DNA from 3 places in the Ruegeria sp. YTSC002 genome. Region 2 is predicted to be linked to each of the others. Evidence: riboswitches for the same ligand, from Rfam matches in the RefSeq annotation. Region 2 holds a riboswitch; each other region holds the start of a gene.
What was found. A riboswitch is a leader RNA that binds a small molecule or an ion and turns the genes downstream of it on or off. The one in region 2 is predicted to bind cobalamin.

Region 1 (5,733 bases), on a different contig from region 2:
TATATGGTCAACGTCGGGAATGCCCGTTGACGCTGATGGCGGCAGTTTTGACATCCAATCGCGCGCCCACGCCCAGCTGGCACGCCTGACGCCGAACACGCGCGAGGCCTTGCTGCTACGGACGGTCGAAGAGTTCTCGGTCAGCGATATCGCCGCAATTATGCAGATAGAACCCGCCGAGGCTCAGAAGCTGATCGATATCGCCTACGAGGAAATGGCTCGCCACACTTCTGGCCGCATTTTGATCATCGAAGACGAAGCAATCATCGCGATGGATCTTGAGACGATGGTGGCCGACCTGGGCCACCAGGTCATCGGGGTCGCACGCACCGAGACCGCCGCCATTGACCTGGCCAAGCGCGAGCCGTTCGACCTGATCCTGTCGGACATTCAGCTGGCGGACAAATCTAGCGGAATCGATGCGGTGAACCGCATCATTGCCCAGCACGGCGATTGCCCCGTCATTTTCATCACCGCATTCCCCGAGCGCCTTCTGACAGGCAAAGGCCCCGAACCCGCCTTTCTGATTTCCAAACCCTACACCGAAGAACAGGTCAAATCGGCCGTCAGCCAGGCCATGTTCTTTGCCTCTAGCGCCGTGATCGAGGTCTGACCCGGCAGGACCGCGCTGCAAGAAAAAACTCAGGCGATGAAACACGAGGAACACCATGGAAAACGAGATTGCACAGACCGCAGAGAACGTGACGAACACCGTTTGGGCCGAACTGTCGCAAGTTCTGAATACCGAGCTGTATGACGGGAAATCGCTGAGCGACCTGCTGACGCTCGAGGCCCTTCTTGGCCTTGTCGCGAACACGATCGCCGCGCTGATCCTGTTGGTGCTTGGGCTTGTGATTTCAAGATATGTCAGCCGGAAGATCCGGGGCGTCGGTGAAAAATCGGAACGCCTGGACGATACGTTGTTCAACTTTCTTGGCAATCTGGCGCGCTATACGATCCTGGCGTTTACCGGGCTGTTCATTCTGAACACGTTCGGGGTGCAGACGACGTCGATCATCGCGCTGATCGGTGCCGCCGGTTTGGCCATTGGTCTTGCGTTGCAAGGCACATTGTCCAACGTTGCAGCCGGCGTGATGATCATCCTGTTCCGGCCGCTCAAGATCGGCGATTTCGTCGACGTGAATGGGGTGCTCGGAACTGTAAAAGATATCACCCTGAACTACACCGAAATTGCGGATATGGGGAACGTCAAGGTTATCGTTCCCAACGCCGAGGTGTGGGGAAACACCATCAAGAACTATTCCGTCTACGAGACCCGTCGTGCCGAGTGGACGTTTGGCGTTGGATACGGCGTCAACTTGGCGGAGGCCGAGCGCGTCATTCGCGAGACGATCATGTCGGACGCCCGTTCGCTGGCTGACCCCGAACCGTTCATCCAGGTGAACAATCTTGGCAGCAGCAGCGTCGATTTTCTTGTCCGCGTCTGGTGCAAGTCTTCGGACTACTTCCAATACCAGGCAGACATGAAGCGCAAAGTCAAAGAGGCGTTGGACGAAGCGGATATCAATATTCCGTTTCCGACCCGCACTCTGTTGATTGAAGGCGAAAAGACTCAGCGAGAAAAAGCGATCGCGGCAGAGTAACCTTGACTGTTGACCCCAGATGCCTGAAGCCAGCACTCTTCAGACAAAATTAGGGGTTTGAGCAACGGAGGTGCGGTCATCGGGCTGGGTCGCTAAAATGATTGCCGCGACTGAAACGCCAAAATGAGTTGGCCTGATCCTCTCCCAATGAAGTGGTCCGCCATTATGCTTGGGAAAACCGAAGATCAGCATGGCAACGAAGAGACACAAGCCAGAGGAGATTGTCACGAATAGTAATCCTTGGGCTAGAACCTGAGCGGCAGTACCTGTCTTGGTAGGCCCAGCGCTGGTCAATATGATCCTAATCAGTCATTTCACGCTCAGACTCCGGCTGGCTCGAAGCTCAAACATGCAATTAAGTCCACTTGGCATCCCAGGGCAGGCAAACGGTCGTGCCAACCTTCTTACCTATCTCGATGCCTGTCTGGTCGAAGCGACGCATGAACTCAGCGCCCGACTCGTCTTGTCTCCGTTGCAAAGTGACAGCTTCCTCTGAATCCGAAACGCTCACTATGGCACGATGAACGTCCTCTTTCAGATTGGGGGGGCAGCCGTTTTCGGTCGAAATCGGGCTCCCGTGCTTGTCAAAGAACTCGCCCGGAGTGACGACGACTTTGAACTGGTTTCCTGCGTCCTTTTCCGGTTTTTCCACCCTGCTTGTGTGACGTCAGCGCCAATGGGACAGTTTAAGTCGATTTGATAAGAGAGGGTTTCTGGCACATCGTACCCACCAAGGAGTGGAGATGAGACAGAAACCCGGAACACGCAAGAGCCACGGCGAGAAGGTTGTCAATGACATCCGCCGTGCCACACGCAAACAGTATTCGGCCGAAGAGAAGACCAGGATCGAGCTGGACGGCCTCAAGGGCGAGGACCACGTCCGAAACCCGTGCCCCCACCGCCACCCGCGGTTTGACATATCTGCAAGGCTGGTTTCCGGACTTGAAAGGGGCTTGCACCCGGTTGCGACACCTTCCCGGGATCCTCGTCCCAGTGGTTGATTGTCGAACCTGACCTTCCTTACCGTTGCGGGGGCAGTGCCGGAATTCCACCGGCTTCCCAATTCTCCGCTGCCTGAGAATCAAACAGCGGCACCTCACGATGGCAGCGTACTTTTTACCCGCTTGGGCGCTGAAATGCTGGCGGCATTTCCGGTTTCAAAACAGACATGGAAACATTCCGGCAAAGTGGACAGCACCGGGATCACGGTCCTTGGCTGAGGGGCGTGGCAGGCCCGCAAGCACGGCGTTCTGCGGGTCCAATGGCCTTGCGGTGTATGCGGCCACGTCTGACATCCACGCCGTCAAACTGACCCCCAACCGCGACGGCGACGGCCTGGTCGCTGTGATCAGAAACGAAACGTTGCGCGTCGCCTGACCTTGGCTGGGAAAGAGAGTGTCAGGCCAAAGGAAAGCGGTTTGCAGCAATGCCCGTTTGGGTGACGTTGATCCGTGCGGGATGGTGCTGGCTTGCCATGAGGCAGGTAAAGACGGCGAATATCCGTCATGCGAGAGTTGCCAGCCCATCCTGTCAACGGATGGTAGAAAACCTCATTTTGTCCATAAAAAATTGTCTTTTTTCGGAAAAACCATTACGTTTTCCGACAATGGTGGAAAACACCGGAGGCAGTAAGAGAGCAGATGCCAAAACCGAAAACAGGTGTTTTGCGGGCAAGGGTTCCTGCGCGCCTCATGGGAAAACGGGATGGTCTGTTTTTCCTCTGGGGGCAGATAGAACGCGCGCGTTTGAAAATCGAATGCGGCGAACGCGCCGAGGGCGCAGCCTCGGACGGGCCAAGGGCGAACACGGCCGGAGAGGTCAAGGGATCGACGACCGCATTGGTGGACGAGTTTATTTTCTACTGACTGTTGTGATGAAACCGGGCCTGGCGGCCCTATTTCTTCTCGAAGAACAGGATGACTTCACCCAGACGGACGCCATAGCGTGAGACATACGCGCGGTTCAGCAGACGGTCGTCATCCAGCAGCCACATCCAGTCGTCGAACTTGACACGCATGGTCCCGTTCTTGATCGGCAGGTCGATCTTGTATTTCCAGTTGAACGTATCCCCGCGTTCAATCCCGCTGGCGGTGCCCAGTACGCCAGGCGCCGTACCGGTCCATGTATCCTCTCCGGTTTTGGTCAATGTCCAGATGCGTTGTTCCGTCGCGCCATCATCGTAGACGAAGTCTTCGATCAGGGTCAGGGTTTCGCCGTCCCATGTCCCGTCGATATCAACCGTGAATCTGCGGGGGATATTTCCCAGAACATCCTGAAACTGACCGTAGGCCACGGTTTTACCGTCGAAGAATTCCTCGAGGTTCAACTGTCGGTCCGACAGAAATGTTTTTGGTACTTTGGGTTTGCTGGAGCAGGCCGCCAGAAGCGCGAGACTCGTGATGGCGACGCAGGCGATGAAAGAGCGAAAGGTGATCATTGCAACGGCTTCCCTTCCGAAGTCGCGTCATACCCGTTCGAACCAATCGCGTGGATCGGTTTTGATTTCGGGTTTGCACGCATCGTGGCGACAAGTTCCGCGACCTTGATGCCGAATTTGCGCATCTCGGACCGGTTCATGATGACGCCGGTTTCTGTCAGGTACATCCAGTCGGTGACATCCAGAGTATGCCCGCCAGCGTCCTCGGGCAGGATGATGCGATAGGTGAGTTTCACGGTTGACCCCGAGATGACACCCCGACCTTCGCCCACGATATCATCCGCCATTGCCGTGAATGTGTCTCCGGTTCCCAGCGTCAGGTACCATTTGCGGGTCATCTGTTTTCCGTTGGAATACGTGAAGTACTCGGTCAGCGTGCCCGCGTTGCCTTGCCATTCACCGGACATGCGCGCGACAAAGCTGTTCGACATTTTGCCGTTGGGGCCATAGATCAGGCCCTCGGACAAGATCTCTCCGTTCAGGTGTTTTTTCAGCGAAAAACCTGGCCCGGTGCCGCTGTAATCGGACGGCGATTGCGCGCGAAAACTCAGCAGCCTTGCGCGGATGAAGGCAGCGGTCAGAAGGACCAGAAGGATGATGGTGAAAGCGTTCATTTTCTTGTGACCTCGGCAGGCAGGGTCAACACCATCCCGAACGCTCCGACTTTCAGGATGCAGGGCAGCACCGCATAGGCAAGATTGAGTGTGGTCAGTGCCTGTGCGGAATTGGTTTGACCGGGGGTGAAACCGCTGCGTTCCAGCAGTGGCAGAGTGAAAAAGGCAGCCAGGGCGAGGCCCAGTTTGCCAGCGAAGGACCAGATGCCAAACGCGGCTGATGCGTTCAGCCCGGCCCGGGTCAGCACGATCGAGAACATGGCGGGCAACACGACCATATCCGCGCCCAGCGCCGCGCCCGAGGCGAGACAGATGACGGCGAACCCGGTAAGGTTTCCTGCACTCAGTGTGGCCGCGCCGATAAAGCCAGCGATCGAGAGCGGCATGGCGATTATCAGAGTCTGTTTCGGACCAATCCTGTTGCTGAGCTTTGCCCAGAGCGGGACGCTCGCGCCTGCACTCAGGAAGAACAGGATCAACAAGGGACCCGCCTTGCCCGGCAGTTGCAGCCGGTCTTCCACAAAAAACAGAAACAGGGTTGAAGTGATGGCAACCGGAAGGCTGTTTACCAAAGCCAGTGCAAGAAGGCGCAAGCCGCCGGCCTGACCCAGTCCAGAAAAAGACAAACCTGTTCCTGTTATCGGGGTCCGTCGCCAGATCGGGACAGTCAGCACCAGGGTCAGAATGGATAGCAGTCCCAGAAACATTCCGAAAGCGGGGTAGCCTTGGGATTTAGCTCCGAAAGCAACCAACAGGGCTGGTGCGCTGGCTGCGATGACCACGCCGGTCAACTGCCCGCCTTCACGATAGGCGGCCAGTGTCATCAGCTCTTTCGGGTCGGTTCGCTTTGCCAAAGTTGCGCTGCGACCATACAGAATAATGGTTCCCAGGCTGTATGCTGAAAACAGCAAGATCAGGATTGCGACCAGTTCCGGCACGCTGGCACCCTGCGGCAGATTGAAAAGCAGGGGAAACCCGATCGCCAGCCCCAAAGCCGCCATCGCCGCAAATGCAAGCTGGCCGCCGGGCCATCGGTCGATTGCCCAACCAATCAACGGATCCTGCACCAGATCCACCA
Region 2 (5,733 bases):
GCGCCGGAGGGAGCCTCCGGCGGGAGTATTTTGGAAAAGATGAAGATCAGAACGGCAGCTTGATGTCTGCGGGCAAGCCCATGCTTTCTGTCAGCTTGGCCATTTCTTCCTGCGAACGTTCGGCTGCCTTGGTCTGGGCATCCTTGATGGCCGCCAGGATCAGGTCTTCGACCACTTCCTTGTCATCGCCGTTGAAGATGGACGGGTCGATATCCAGACCTTTGAGTTCACCCTTGGCTGTCGCCGTTGCCTTGACAAGGCCTGCACCGGATTCGCCGACAACCATCATGTTGTTCAGCTCTTCCTGCATCTCGGTCATCTTGGTTTGCAGGTCTTGCGCGGATTTCATCATCTTGGCCATGTCGCCCAGACCGCCAAGCCCGCCGAGTCCTTTCAGCATAGTATTCTCCTGTGTCTCCGTTTGCGCTCTAGATACGGGCAGCAGCCACATGGCACAAGGGTTCTCCCGCCGGTGGGTGGCTCAACCGTTCCGTCCGGCATGTTGACCGGCGCAGGCGCCAGCAGGAACCTACCGCCCATCTGCGACGCCAGATTTGCCAGCAGGCCCGACAAGCGCAGATCGTCCTTGGCGCGCATTTGGTCTGCAACCGAGAGTGATTGAATGGGGCACAGAAACTCGGGGCGGGGTTCGAATGGCCAGGGAGCACCCGGATCAGAGTTGTCACGGGTCACCTTCCGCTGGCCGATGTCGCAACAAACGATCTGAGACATGCAGGCAGAGGGGATATGCGCACAAGTCCCTGCCTCACATCAAGGGTGGATGTGTTCGATTGAAACCGGGGGGAAGGGCGGCGCGGGGTCAATCTTCCTCGAACGGGTCCCACTCGTCTTCCACCTCGGGAAGCGCTTCGGTCTCGACCTTGGCGGCGCGTTGTTCCGGCGTCTCGATACTGGTGATTCTCGCCTTGGGGAATTGCGCCAGCACAGCCTGAACCAAAGGGTGTTGTTCGGCCTCGGATTTCAGCGCCAGCTCGGCTTCGTCCCGTATTTCTGCAATTGTGGGGGCTTCTCCGTCCGAGACGATCGAGACCGCCCACCGGTTTCCTGTCCAGCGTTGCAAGGCAGAGCCCAGCCGTGGAGCCAGATCCGCCGGTGCCTGGGCGGCTGGTGTGAATTCGATTCGTCCGGGTTGATAGGACACGAGGCGCACGCCGTTTTCCACCTCGACCAGCAGCTTCACGTCGCGATTGGTCCGGATCAGTTCGACCACGTGGTCGAAGGTCGGGTACCGCGCAAGGGCCGTTTGGGTATCCTGCGCCAGGGCTGCAACCGGCGCACCACCGGCACCGCGAGAGGGCGATGCGAAGGCAGGCGGATGGGCCGCGCCAGCCGGCGCCGGACCGGCGGCGCCCGGTCGGGATATCGAAACGCCGCCATTGGGCCCGCCCGGCGGCAGTGGCGGGGTATCCTGCAATCGCTTGATCAGTTCTTCGGGGCTGGGCAAATCAGCCACATGAGTCAGGCGGATAACGGCCATTTCAGCGGCCATCATGGCGTTGGGGGCAGCCGAGACTTCCTCGAGTGCCTTCAGCAGCATTTGCCACATCCGGGTCAGGACCCGCATCGGCAGAGCCTCGGCCATCTGTTGGCCCCGGGTCCGTTCGTCCGGAGAAACCGTCGGGTCCTGCGCCGCGTCAGGCGTGATCTTCACGACGGACACCCAATGCGTGATCTCGGCCAGATCGCGCAGCACCGCCAGCGGGTCCGCGCCTTCGGCGTATTGGCCGCTCAACTCGGTAAGTGCTCCGGCGGCATCGCCGCGCAGGATCATATCCATAAGGTCCAGAACCCGGCCACGGTCTGCCAGTCCAAGCATTGCACGAACCTGATCGGCGGTCGTCTCGCCAGCCCCGTGTGAAATCGCCTGATCCAGCAACGAGGTCGCATCCCGGGCCGATCCTTCCGCTGCTCGGGTGATCAGCGCCAGCGCGTCTTCGGCGATCCGGGCGTTTTCCGATTCGGCGATCTTGCGCAGAAGGCCAATCATGTCTTCGGGTTCAATCCGGCGCAGGTCGAACCGCTGGCAGCGGGAAAGCACAGTGACAGGCACTTTGCGGATTTCAGTGGTCGCGAAGATGAACTTCACATGCGCGGGCGGTTCTTCCAACGTCTTGAGCAGCGCGTTGAAGGCGCTGGTCGAGAGCATGTGGACCTCGTCGATGATATAAATCTTGTAACGCGCGCTGGCGGCGCGATAGCGCACGCTGTCGATGATCTCGCGGATATCGTTGACGCCTGTGCGGCTGGCGGCGTCCATCTCCATCACGTCGACATGGCGGCCTTCCATGATGGCGACACAATGTTCGCACTGACCGCAGGGTTCGGTTGTGGGGCCGCCGGTTCCGTCCGGACCGATGCAATTCATGCCCTTAGCGATGATCCTCGCGGTCGTGGTTTTGCCGGTGCCACGAATGCCAGTCATGATGAAGGCCTGCGCGATCCGATCGGCCGCGAACGCGTTTTTCAGGGTGCGCACCATGGCATCCTGACCCACCAGATCGGCAAAGGTTTCCGGGCGATATTTGCGGGCGAGAACCTGATAGGCGGGGCTGGAGCTGTCTGTCATGTCTTCTCGTTGGGATTCGGGGCTTGGGCACAGCGTAGTGGCCACCGTTGCCCGCGTCCACAGCGTGGTGTGATGATTTTTGTTTTAGAAACGAGTCGCTTTCGCACTAAACTGCGTTAGCAGATTTAATGGCTCATTTTTGTAAAGAGTTCTTTGGGGAGGACACGTTTCATGTCGCAGTTGGTGATCTACGCCCTGCAAGTCGGTGGCGGAACGCTGGCACTGACCTCGATGCCCGGACGTGGCGGGGATTATTTCAGCGATCTGGATATGATCGCAGGCTGGCAGCCGGGGCTTGTTGTATCGATGACAACGGATGTCGAGATGCTTCAGGATGGGGCGAAGGATTTCGGCAGCGACATTCAAAGCCGCGCCAGCAGATGGGTTCACCTGCCGATCGAAGATTTCGGAGCGCCGACACAAGCGATTGATGACGCGTGGCCGTCCGTCAGCGCCGCAGCCCGACACGCGCTGTCAGGAGGAGGTCGCGTTTTGGTGCATTGCCGTGGGGGCTGTGGCAGGTCAGGTATGGTTGTTCTGCGGCTGATGATTGAATGCGGCGAACGCGCGGACACAGCGCTGGAACGATTGCGGGCGGTGCGCCCCTGCGCCGTCGAAACGGATGCGCAACTGGCCTGGGCCTCGCAGCGTGCGCAGGCACAGGTCAGTCTGGACTCAGATTGAAATCTGCGCGGGCGCGCAAACAGGTTTTCGCGGCCGGATCGTGGAAACTTCGATCATCGCGCAGGGTGGGGTTTGCACGACGCCGGATGGCATCGCACTGACCGTGTTTCGGAAGATCAGGTCGGCATAACCGTTCAGCGGCTCAATTGCGGCTTCGGGCTGCGTGCCGCAAAAGACACGAATGCTGTCTGATTGCGCGCGGAAAATTGCATGACATCCTTCGGTGCAATGTGACAGCTCGCTGCTGCCCTCAATCTCGAAATCATCACTTGTGGCCGAGGTCGCCTGGGTCATGGCTTCGGATATCGAGCGCGCCAGCCGCGCCAAAGCGGGGCAGGTTTTGCCCGTCCGCTGACATACTGTTGCACTGAATTCATGCGTTTTTGTCTTCCAGATCATCCTGCGCCCTCCGCGCGTGGTGGACAGGATATTTGGGACAGGTGGGACAGCGTGATGCCGTCAGGACCTGCCCGGACACCCCGTCCGAGTTTCGGTTTCGTTTCCGATGGCAGGTCTCCTGACTTGCGGGTCATCGCTTTGCCGACCTTCCCAGCCTTTGGGGCCAGTGGTGTTTTGGCATCGCTTACCGTTTACAGTTGCGGGGGCAGTCGCGGATTTGGTTGTTGCCTGCATGACCAGACATTACCGCACCGTGTTCCCTTTTCATCCCGACCCCTTGTGGAGGCCGGAAACCATCACACAACCGCTAGCGTTTGAGTACGCATCGAGTCAAGCCGATCTTTTGGCCGGACGCTTGGTCATGCTGGATACGATGTAGGTTCATGCATAATGTCGAGGGTGTCGAGGTTCGGAAACCGGATTTACCAAGCGAAAAGCAAGAGATCATGTTGGATACAGAGCAAACGGTATTGACCGAGGAGTTTCGCTTTCCTTCCGGGCAGAAAACACTGTCCGCCCGATTGTATAGCCCGCTGACTTCGCCCGAAATCGTCGTCGTGCTGAACAGTGCAACGGGTGTGCCGCGTGATTATTACCGTCATTTCGCACGATGGCTTGCCGCTGAGAAGGGTATGGCCTGCCTGACCTATGACTATCGCGATTATGGGCATTCCTTGACCGGCCGCCTGAAAGACTCGCGTGCGACCATGGCGGATTGGGCCTTGATCGACATGCCCGCGGCACGGGCGGAAATGCGTCGGCGATACCCGAATGCGAAACACTGGACCATCGGCCATTCCGTCGGCGCGATGTTGGGGCCTGTGCAACCGGATATCGATCTGATTGACCGGATGATCTGTGTGTGTTCGGGGCTTGTGACCCTAAGCGACCATCCGTGGCCCTATCGGGGTTTGGCGGGGTTGTTCTGGTACGGCCATGCTCCGCTTTTGGCCCGAGCCCTTGGCTACCTTCCCGGAAAGGCGATCGGGTTTGGCTCGGACCTGCCGGCATCGGTCTATTGGCAGTGGCGCAAATGGTGTACCGCGCCTTTGAATTATGTGCCTGAAATCGGGCATGAGTTACCTGCGGCGCAGTGGAAGGATTCTGGAACGCCCGTGGATTTGCTCACCTTCGAGGACGACCAGATGGTGCCGCCGGAAGCGGTTTGGCGGCTTGCGGAACTATACGGCCCCGATGCCAACCGTCACCTGCTGAGCCCCGCCGATTTCGGGTTGCCTGAGGTTGGACACATCGGAGCATTTGCCCGGCGCAACGCAGCGGTTTGGCCGCGACTGATCGCCTGACCAGACGCGGCGCAGGACGGGCCGGGCACCGTCCTGCCATCACCGGTTACGAAGCTTCTTTTCCTTCATGACGCCACGGACCATCTTGCCGAACGCTTTGTCCCGCGCCCGGGACTGCGCGACAGTTTCTGAGTTGCGCTGATCTTCGCGCCGAAGCTTGCGCCACCGGTCCAATCGAGCCGGGTCAAGCGTGCCGTGGCTGATCGCCTTTTGCACGGCACATCCGGGCTCGGAGTTGTGCTGGCAATCCGAAAAACGGCAGTCCCGGCTCAACGCGGCAAGGTCCGAGAAAACGTCGTCGATCCCGTCCTGAGCGTCCAGCAGGCGCAACGCGCGCATACCGGGTGTATCGATCAACCAGCCGCCGTTGCGCATCCGGTGCAGTGCCCGAGCGGTCGTCGTGTGCCGGCCCCGCGCGTCATCCTCGCGAATGTCCGAGGTGGCGAGATCCTGACCGGTCATGGTATTGGCAAGCGTCGTCTTGCCAACGCCCGACGAGCCAACCAGCGCTCCGGTCTGGCTTTTGGGGCACCAGGACAGAACCTTTTCAACCTCTGCCGGGTCCAGCGCGTTGATCGCCAGAACCGTCAGGAACGGGTCCAATGATTGTACCTGTCCCGAGAAACTGTCAGGGTCCGCCGATTTGTCGGCCTTCGTCAGAACGACGACCGGGTAACACCCGGCCTGATGCGCAAGCGCCAGATATCGTTCCAGCCGGGGCAGATTGAAATCGGCATTGCAGGAACTGACGATGATCAG
Region 3 (5,733 bases), on a different contig from region 2:
AGTCTCGATTACTGCCGGTTGCTCAGCCCAGTTCACTGGGGCCAAAAGCAAAGCACTTGAACCAGGCAACGTGCCAGATTCAGTCGTTGCGCTGGCAGGGCCGGGGCAGGATCTGGCCACGGCACGCCTTTTGCCAGAAGACAATTGCTTCTGGTATGAGCACAGCGGACCTGTCGAGACGACATTGGTACCATTGCGCGCGACGAATGGCGCTCCGATCTGCGCCGCGCGAGACGCCTGATAAAAAAGAGGGCGACGACGTCCACCTACGCTGCCCAAAATTTATGAGCGGGCTGTGACGCTATCTTCGGCCGAGTATAAATATGCGGTCGAGCCGATTCTTACATGTGGGTAGAGATCATTGATATGGGCCATGATCATTCTAACACATCCAGAACTTGCGCGACCACCGATGCTTCTAGGCTGAGGCGTGCCGTGAATTCTGAGATATGTATCTCGATTTCCAACGTATAGATAAAGGGCTCGAGAGCCGAGAGCATTACTTGGCCCGGGTTCCATACCATCCCGAAATTCCGCGTATTCGGGGTTGCGCTCGATCATTGAAGCCGTTGGCGTCCAATGTGGCCACTCGACCTTGCGCCGGATAGCATAGGTTCCGGGCTCGTAAAGGTTCCCTCGCGCGATCGCAACGCCATAGCGCATTGCGGTCCCGCCTTCCTCGATATGGTAAAGATAGCGCGCGACCGCATCGACATGGATGTCACCAGGAACCAAACCATCATTTGCTACGACACGTCGTGGTAAAAAACGGTCATGAACGCCCCATGGATTTGAGGTCGCTGGATCGTAATCAAATGGCGTGACCTGGCTGTCCCAATAGGTCTTTTGCGACGAGGTTGGCCATGTTTTGGCGATCAATGGACTGGCCGCAGACGCGGAAAACAGCGCAGTGGTTGATTGAATGAAATAGCGCCTTGTCAGCATAGATCTCAGCCTGGTTCACAAGTTCAATGTATTTGCATCGCATTTTCACGATCAAATTCGAGTCTTAAAGCCTCTAGCAGCTAGAGCTTCAAGAGGTTTCAGGTAACGCTTAGTTTATCCAGTCGATCAGGTGCGCGGTGGCGTGAACTCTGATTTGATCGAGTTTGCTTTGGACTGGGTCAAAAAAGCAATGGAAAGAACCGAAATGCCCATTGTAGTTGCTTCATGTTTTCGGTTTCCGACGATGCAAGCCAAAGGAACAAGACGGGAATTCGGCGCGGCTTTGCAACAGCTTATCTGTCCTTGGATACAGAGCGGCAAAAACCCGCGCGCACGCTGTACTTGCCGCTTAGACCCGCTGAATCCGCGTAGTTGTCTTCTCAGCCAGGAATGTCAATCAGGAGTCATCGCCGTCAGGCTGCACGGTCACTTTGGCCTCCACGGGCACACCCTCAACCATCAGAGGGCTGTGGCTGTTGCCATTGAGAGAAACTTTTACTTCAACATCGCCATCGGGGAGCGACGGAAGGTGTAACCAATTGGCATAAAGGCGGCCCAGCTTTTCGCCGTTGATATAAACATGCGCGTGACCTTCGCCTGGAACGTCAGCCGTGGAGGCATTTTCCGGAGCAAAGCGAAAGTTCTGCGGTGTCACACGCAGATTCCAGCCCGCCATAGGATCCTTAATCATCTGGATCGCCACACTGGGGGCGTCGCTGTCGGCAGGCAGATTAGTGGCAGCGGAGTGGTCGTGCGCTGCCATCTCCATGTTGCCGCCGTGTTGGGCCGGGTCAGTATGGTCATGGCTCTCAAAGGTGCTACCGCTGCTGGCGGCAATCACAAAGCCAGCACCGCCGCCAAAGACAAGTCCGATGGCAAAGAGAGCAAGAGAACGGGACATCTTGTCATCCTCAATAAAAAAAACCCGCCGGTGTAACCAGCGGGGTAGCAATGGAGGAGCGCGATCAGACTGCAGCGCCTGCGCGCTTGCCTTCTGTCTGCCAGAAGTGGCCGGTGAAACTGCCTAAGAGTGCCCAGGCGGCCATGCCGATGCCGAAGGCCCGGGCAGCAAAAAGCGCCCCGATCTCGGTCGGAACCGGCCCAGAGAAACTCTCAGGCTCAGGGGCCCCGATAATATGCGGTACCATTAGCAGCACGGCCGCAATCAGGTAGCTTACCAGGTTACCTCCAAAGGCAATCAGCCACATGGCTACGCCGGCTGCGGCAACGGTGACCGTCCACCAGATCTGACGCACTCCCACATCTGCTGCCGCTACGCCGGGAACTTCTGGAGCCAGTGACAAGCCAGGAGCAAAGTGGAAGGCGACAAAGCCCGCAAGACCCCAAAGCAGGCCGGTGCGGCCGTTGATCTCATGCCCCTGACGTTCGGCTACTGACATCAGCGCCGCCAGGACTAGCGCATAGCCGGTGTAGGTAAGCATGGTGAAGATAATGCTGAGACCATCGCGCATCGGCTCGGCGAACATGCCGGGCAGGTCGGGATGCGCAGTTACGGGATCAGCGCCAAAATGCACCAGGTCGCCGCCCTCATAGAGCTCGGCGTGAAGTAGCACTGGCTGCACGAAATACAACTGCAGAAGGGCGGCAATCAGCCCCGCTGCTGCACCAGCGAACAAGCCGCTGGTCAGAATACGACTGAACATTGTTTTAGTGGCAGGGGAAGCCAGTTGCGTGGCGCACATCATGAGCCGCGTCATGCAGGCCAGAAGCCTGAACATGGCCAGTCACGGTAATGATCCCTAGACCCAGAACCACGGCGAATACTGCAGGCAGAAAGGATGCGCCAGCGGCGGATGCCTTGATCGTTTTTGTCGTCATTTTAATCCTCCTCGCCGTCACACCCGACGGCATATGTTGTGTCCATCCTACGGCCGGTCTCCTGACTCGCAGGTCACAGCAGACTTCCCCCTTCCCAGCGCCATTACGCCAGTGGTATTGGAAGGCCGCTCGCCGCTCACAGTCGCGGGGGCGGTCAAGGCTTCAGTGCGGTAGTTTGGTGCACCGTCCTCATTCCCGTTTCAGTCCCAGTGCGTAGGCACCTTTGGACACCGTAGAAGCCTTTATTGTTCCATAGTGCTTTGTTCCGTCAAGTACGAAAGCGACATCATAGTATTCTGCAGCGGTCAATCTTAGGTAATGGCAGGCTTGGTTTAGATTTTAGCCGTTCAGTGCAGAAGGCTAAGTCGAAAAACACAAACTGTAAGCTGAAAACTCGACACCGGAGCTTTGGTCGGCAAGTTGCATGTTGGCTATCTTTTTTGTGCCGGTATACGTGCAATCGCCTTGAAACGTAGCTTACCTAGCTTCCTGGCGTCAGCGAAGTCGCCGTCAGTACTGTCCTCATACATCCGCATGAAGATCATTATGTCCGGAAGATCGACAACCGTAACCTCACCGAAAAGATAGGCGGTCTTGCCGCTTTGTCGCACCGCCAACGTCTGTGGTCGGTGACAACCGGACATGCAATCCACTTGCTGCAACTCGGCTTGCACCCCCGATGCCTCCAGCGTTGCGGCTAATTGATCATAAAGGGTGGAATCCGCGTCGCGGCAGGTTCTGCAAAGCGTGAGGTTAGGTAGGCACATGCGTCAGGCTGATCCTTGATCGAGAACTTCCATCTGAGATTTCATATTTGCTGGTCGGTTGTTAGCTCAGTTTCAATACGTGTTTTGACTCTAAGTCTGGAAAAGAGTCCATACTCAGGCAGGAAGGACACATGAGCCCTAGCCCTCGAAAACTTTGCAAATACACCGAGTGCGAGACGGGGATTTGGCAGGGCGAAGAAGCAACCATCAGACGAAAAAATTTTTAAGTTTCTACGTGAGACTGAGCTGAAGCAGGTGGTAGGCGATGAAGTGGAAACAGCTCACGCGAAACATCTTTGTTCTTCAATAATCTGAAACAGCATTGCCTCCGGGATCGGCTCGCCATGACACGCCTATTTTCAGGTCCGCGCGCACCGCGCCTCCCAAGGCGAATTCCGAGACGCGACAGGTTCTTGTTGCGCGTAACTAGGTTCGTTCTATCGTCAATTACAGTCTAGATCCGGGACATATAGCGGGGTTCGTGCTTGATGGTTACCTTTCGGTTACCACGACCGATCATGGGACTGAATGCGTAGCGACAACCGACGACATTCAAAAGGAAGTACGCTGATGCGAAACGCCTCGGCATTAACAACTTTTCTGTCTGCGTCACTACAACCGAGGATCGCCCATGCCGCCATCGGTTCTCGCCGCAACCCGGTGTGATGGGTGTTGTGATAACGGCATATCTCCGGGTGCAGCCAGTCTTCGAACTCCTCCAATGTCATCGACGCAGTGCCGGAGCCGTCGCATTTCCCCTTATCCTTGGGGGATAATTGCGTTCTTCCCTAAAGTAGATGAACGGCCTCCATGGTCGTCCTAATCAGGCGTTCGATATCTTCGCCGTAACGCGCTCGACCCGGTGGCCTTTACTTGACGGAGATACTCCAATCTGAGCGGGTCAAATGGAAGGTTTCGCTGCGGAAACGCGCCCATTGTCTACGTGTATGGCTTGCGGAATCCCAACAGTAGGCCAATACGACACCTCCGAGATATCTGGCGCGCGGATCGAATTCGTTCACACGCAATGGTGCAAACACAAGCAGATGGACGAGTCGGACTGAGCATCGAAACTCAACTATGCGCCCAGAACAATGCAGGTCGTGACATCAATTGCGAGAGGCAACCAATGTCTACCCAATGGTTTAGCCGCTAGAAACCTGTACCCAACGATCAGGGTGAATCGGGTCCTGTATTCGTAGGAAAAGATACCTTGTTTCCTTCCACGTTTTGATCCTGTTGGTAACATTGTCCAGAACCAAATCGCCTTCACTCGAGCGATAGACTAGAACAGCATGGCCATTGCGATTGGTGTCCAAGACGGTCGCGATTAGTAGCTTCGTAGGATCCACACCGTTCTGCACAAGTTCAAACTTCTTTTGCAAAGCGAAGTCTTCGCAATCTCCTGACCCTTGCGTCGGCAGTGTCCAGTATTCCTTTGTCCCGTATTGGCTTTGATCCGAAACGGCACGGATTCTCCGATTGACGCGCGTGTTGATCGTTTTAACGATCTGATTTTCTTGTGCCACGGACAGACCAGAACTACGAGCGCTCGCGCACGCCCAAGAGTAATCTTTGCATAGTGTTTTGGCACCGGATGGCGCTTCAATCTTTCTGTCAAGACCGATCGAGGGAAGCTCAGAGGCTTGTAATGTAGCGGCAGACACAAAAAAGCTGCATATAAAACAGATCATTGGGAGATAACCCAGCAGGTTTTTCGATAACATTCTCTGAACTAACGTGGGATTTGTCATATCTGCCTTCTCCATGCTCGTTCCTCGAAGGTATCCAAACTTCCGGGGCCAATGTATTTTATTCCAAGCCTTCATGTGCCTTGAGGCATTGCAACTGCTTCTTAGCCTCTAGGGGTAAAGCGGCAAAAATTTGCAGATTCTTTGGTATTTCTTCCTTAGTTGACAGCATCAGAGCATCCACGCCATCACCAGTCCGGCATAGCTAACAGCGCGAACTAGAGGGTAAGCTGATCGCAATTCTCTCATTCAACAAAAATACAACACAGATCGGCCGTCATCGCTTAAGGTTACGAAATACTGGGACAATGAAGCCGCTCCTCCCCAAACTGAGACAGGCAGTTTCGGTTTTTCCGGGCGCTGCAATTAGTGACCGCTAATGACATCTTTGACGACAGGCTCGTTGAGCAACGCCGTTAGCAGGGGGCATG

Region 1: it holds a riboswitch for cobalamin, as region 2 does, so the genes downstream of both, AC2FFD_RS14250 (hypothetical protein) here and AC2FFD_RS20800 (hypothetical protein) in region 2, are expected to answer to the same signal.
Region 3: it holds a riboswitch for cobalamin, as region 2 does, so the genes downstream of both, AC2FFD_RS15065 (CbtB domain-containing protein) here and AC2FFD_RS20800 (hypothetical protein) in region 2, are expected to answer to the same signal.

The regions. Positions count from the first base shown of each region.
Region 1 is NZ_JBXWML010000007.1:49,349-55,081, forward strand. Features, by position in the region: gene AC2FFD_RS14240 (response regulator) at 1-613, shown strand, start outside; gene AC2FFD_RS14245 (mechanosensitive ion channel family protein) at 669-1,604, shown strand; gene AC2FFD_RS14250 (hypothetical protein) at 1,960-2,256, opposite strand; cobalamin riboswitch at 2,515-2,718, opposite strand; gene AC2FFD_RS14255 (hypothetical protein) at 3,245-3,469, shown strand; gene AC2FFD_RS14260 (DUF3833 family protein) at 3,499-4,041, opposite strand; gene AC2FFD_RS14265 (DUF3833 domain-containing protein) at 4,038-4,655, opposite strand; gene AC2FFD_RS14270 (MFS transporter) at 4,652-5,733, opposite strand, start outside.
Region 2 is NZ_JBXWML010000017.1:6,830-12,562, forward strand. Features, by position in the region: gene AC2FFD_RS20785 (YbaB/EbfC family nucleoid-associated protein) at 47-400, opposite strand; gene AC2FFD_RS20790 (DNA polymerase III subunit gamma/tau) at 821-2,587, opposite strand; gene AC2FFD_RS20795 (protein-tyrosine phosphatase family protein) at 2,759-3,271, shown strand; gene AC2FFD_RS20800 (hypothetical protein) at 3,263-3,670, opposite strand; cobalamin riboswitch at 3,762-3,983, opposite strand; gene AC2FFD_RS20805 (alpha/beta hydrolase family protein) at 4,054-4,974, shown strand; gene rsgA (ribosome small subunit-dependent GTPase A) at 5,014-5,733, opposite strand, start outside.
Region 3 is NZ_JBXWML010000008.1:1,819-7,551, reverse strand. Features, by position in the region: gene AC2FFD_RS15085 (hypothetical protein) at 1-241, shown strand, start outside; gene AC2FFD_RS15080 (L,D-transpeptidase) at 283-945, opposite strand; gene AC2FFD_RS15075 (hypothetical protein) at 1,343-1,846, opposite strand; gene AC2FFD_RS15070 (CbtA family protein) at 1,911-2,609, opposite strand; gene AC2FFD_RS15065 (CbtB domain-containing protein) at 2,614-2,784, opposite strand; cobalamin riboswitch at 2,819-3,034, opposite strand; gene AC2FFD_RS15060 (DUF1636 family protein) at 3,216-3,551, opposite strand; gene AC2FFD_RS15055 (transglutaminase-like cysteine peptidase) at 4,697-5,320, opposite strand; gene AC2FFD_RS15050 (MerR family transcriptional regulator) at 5,669-5,733, opposite strand, start outside.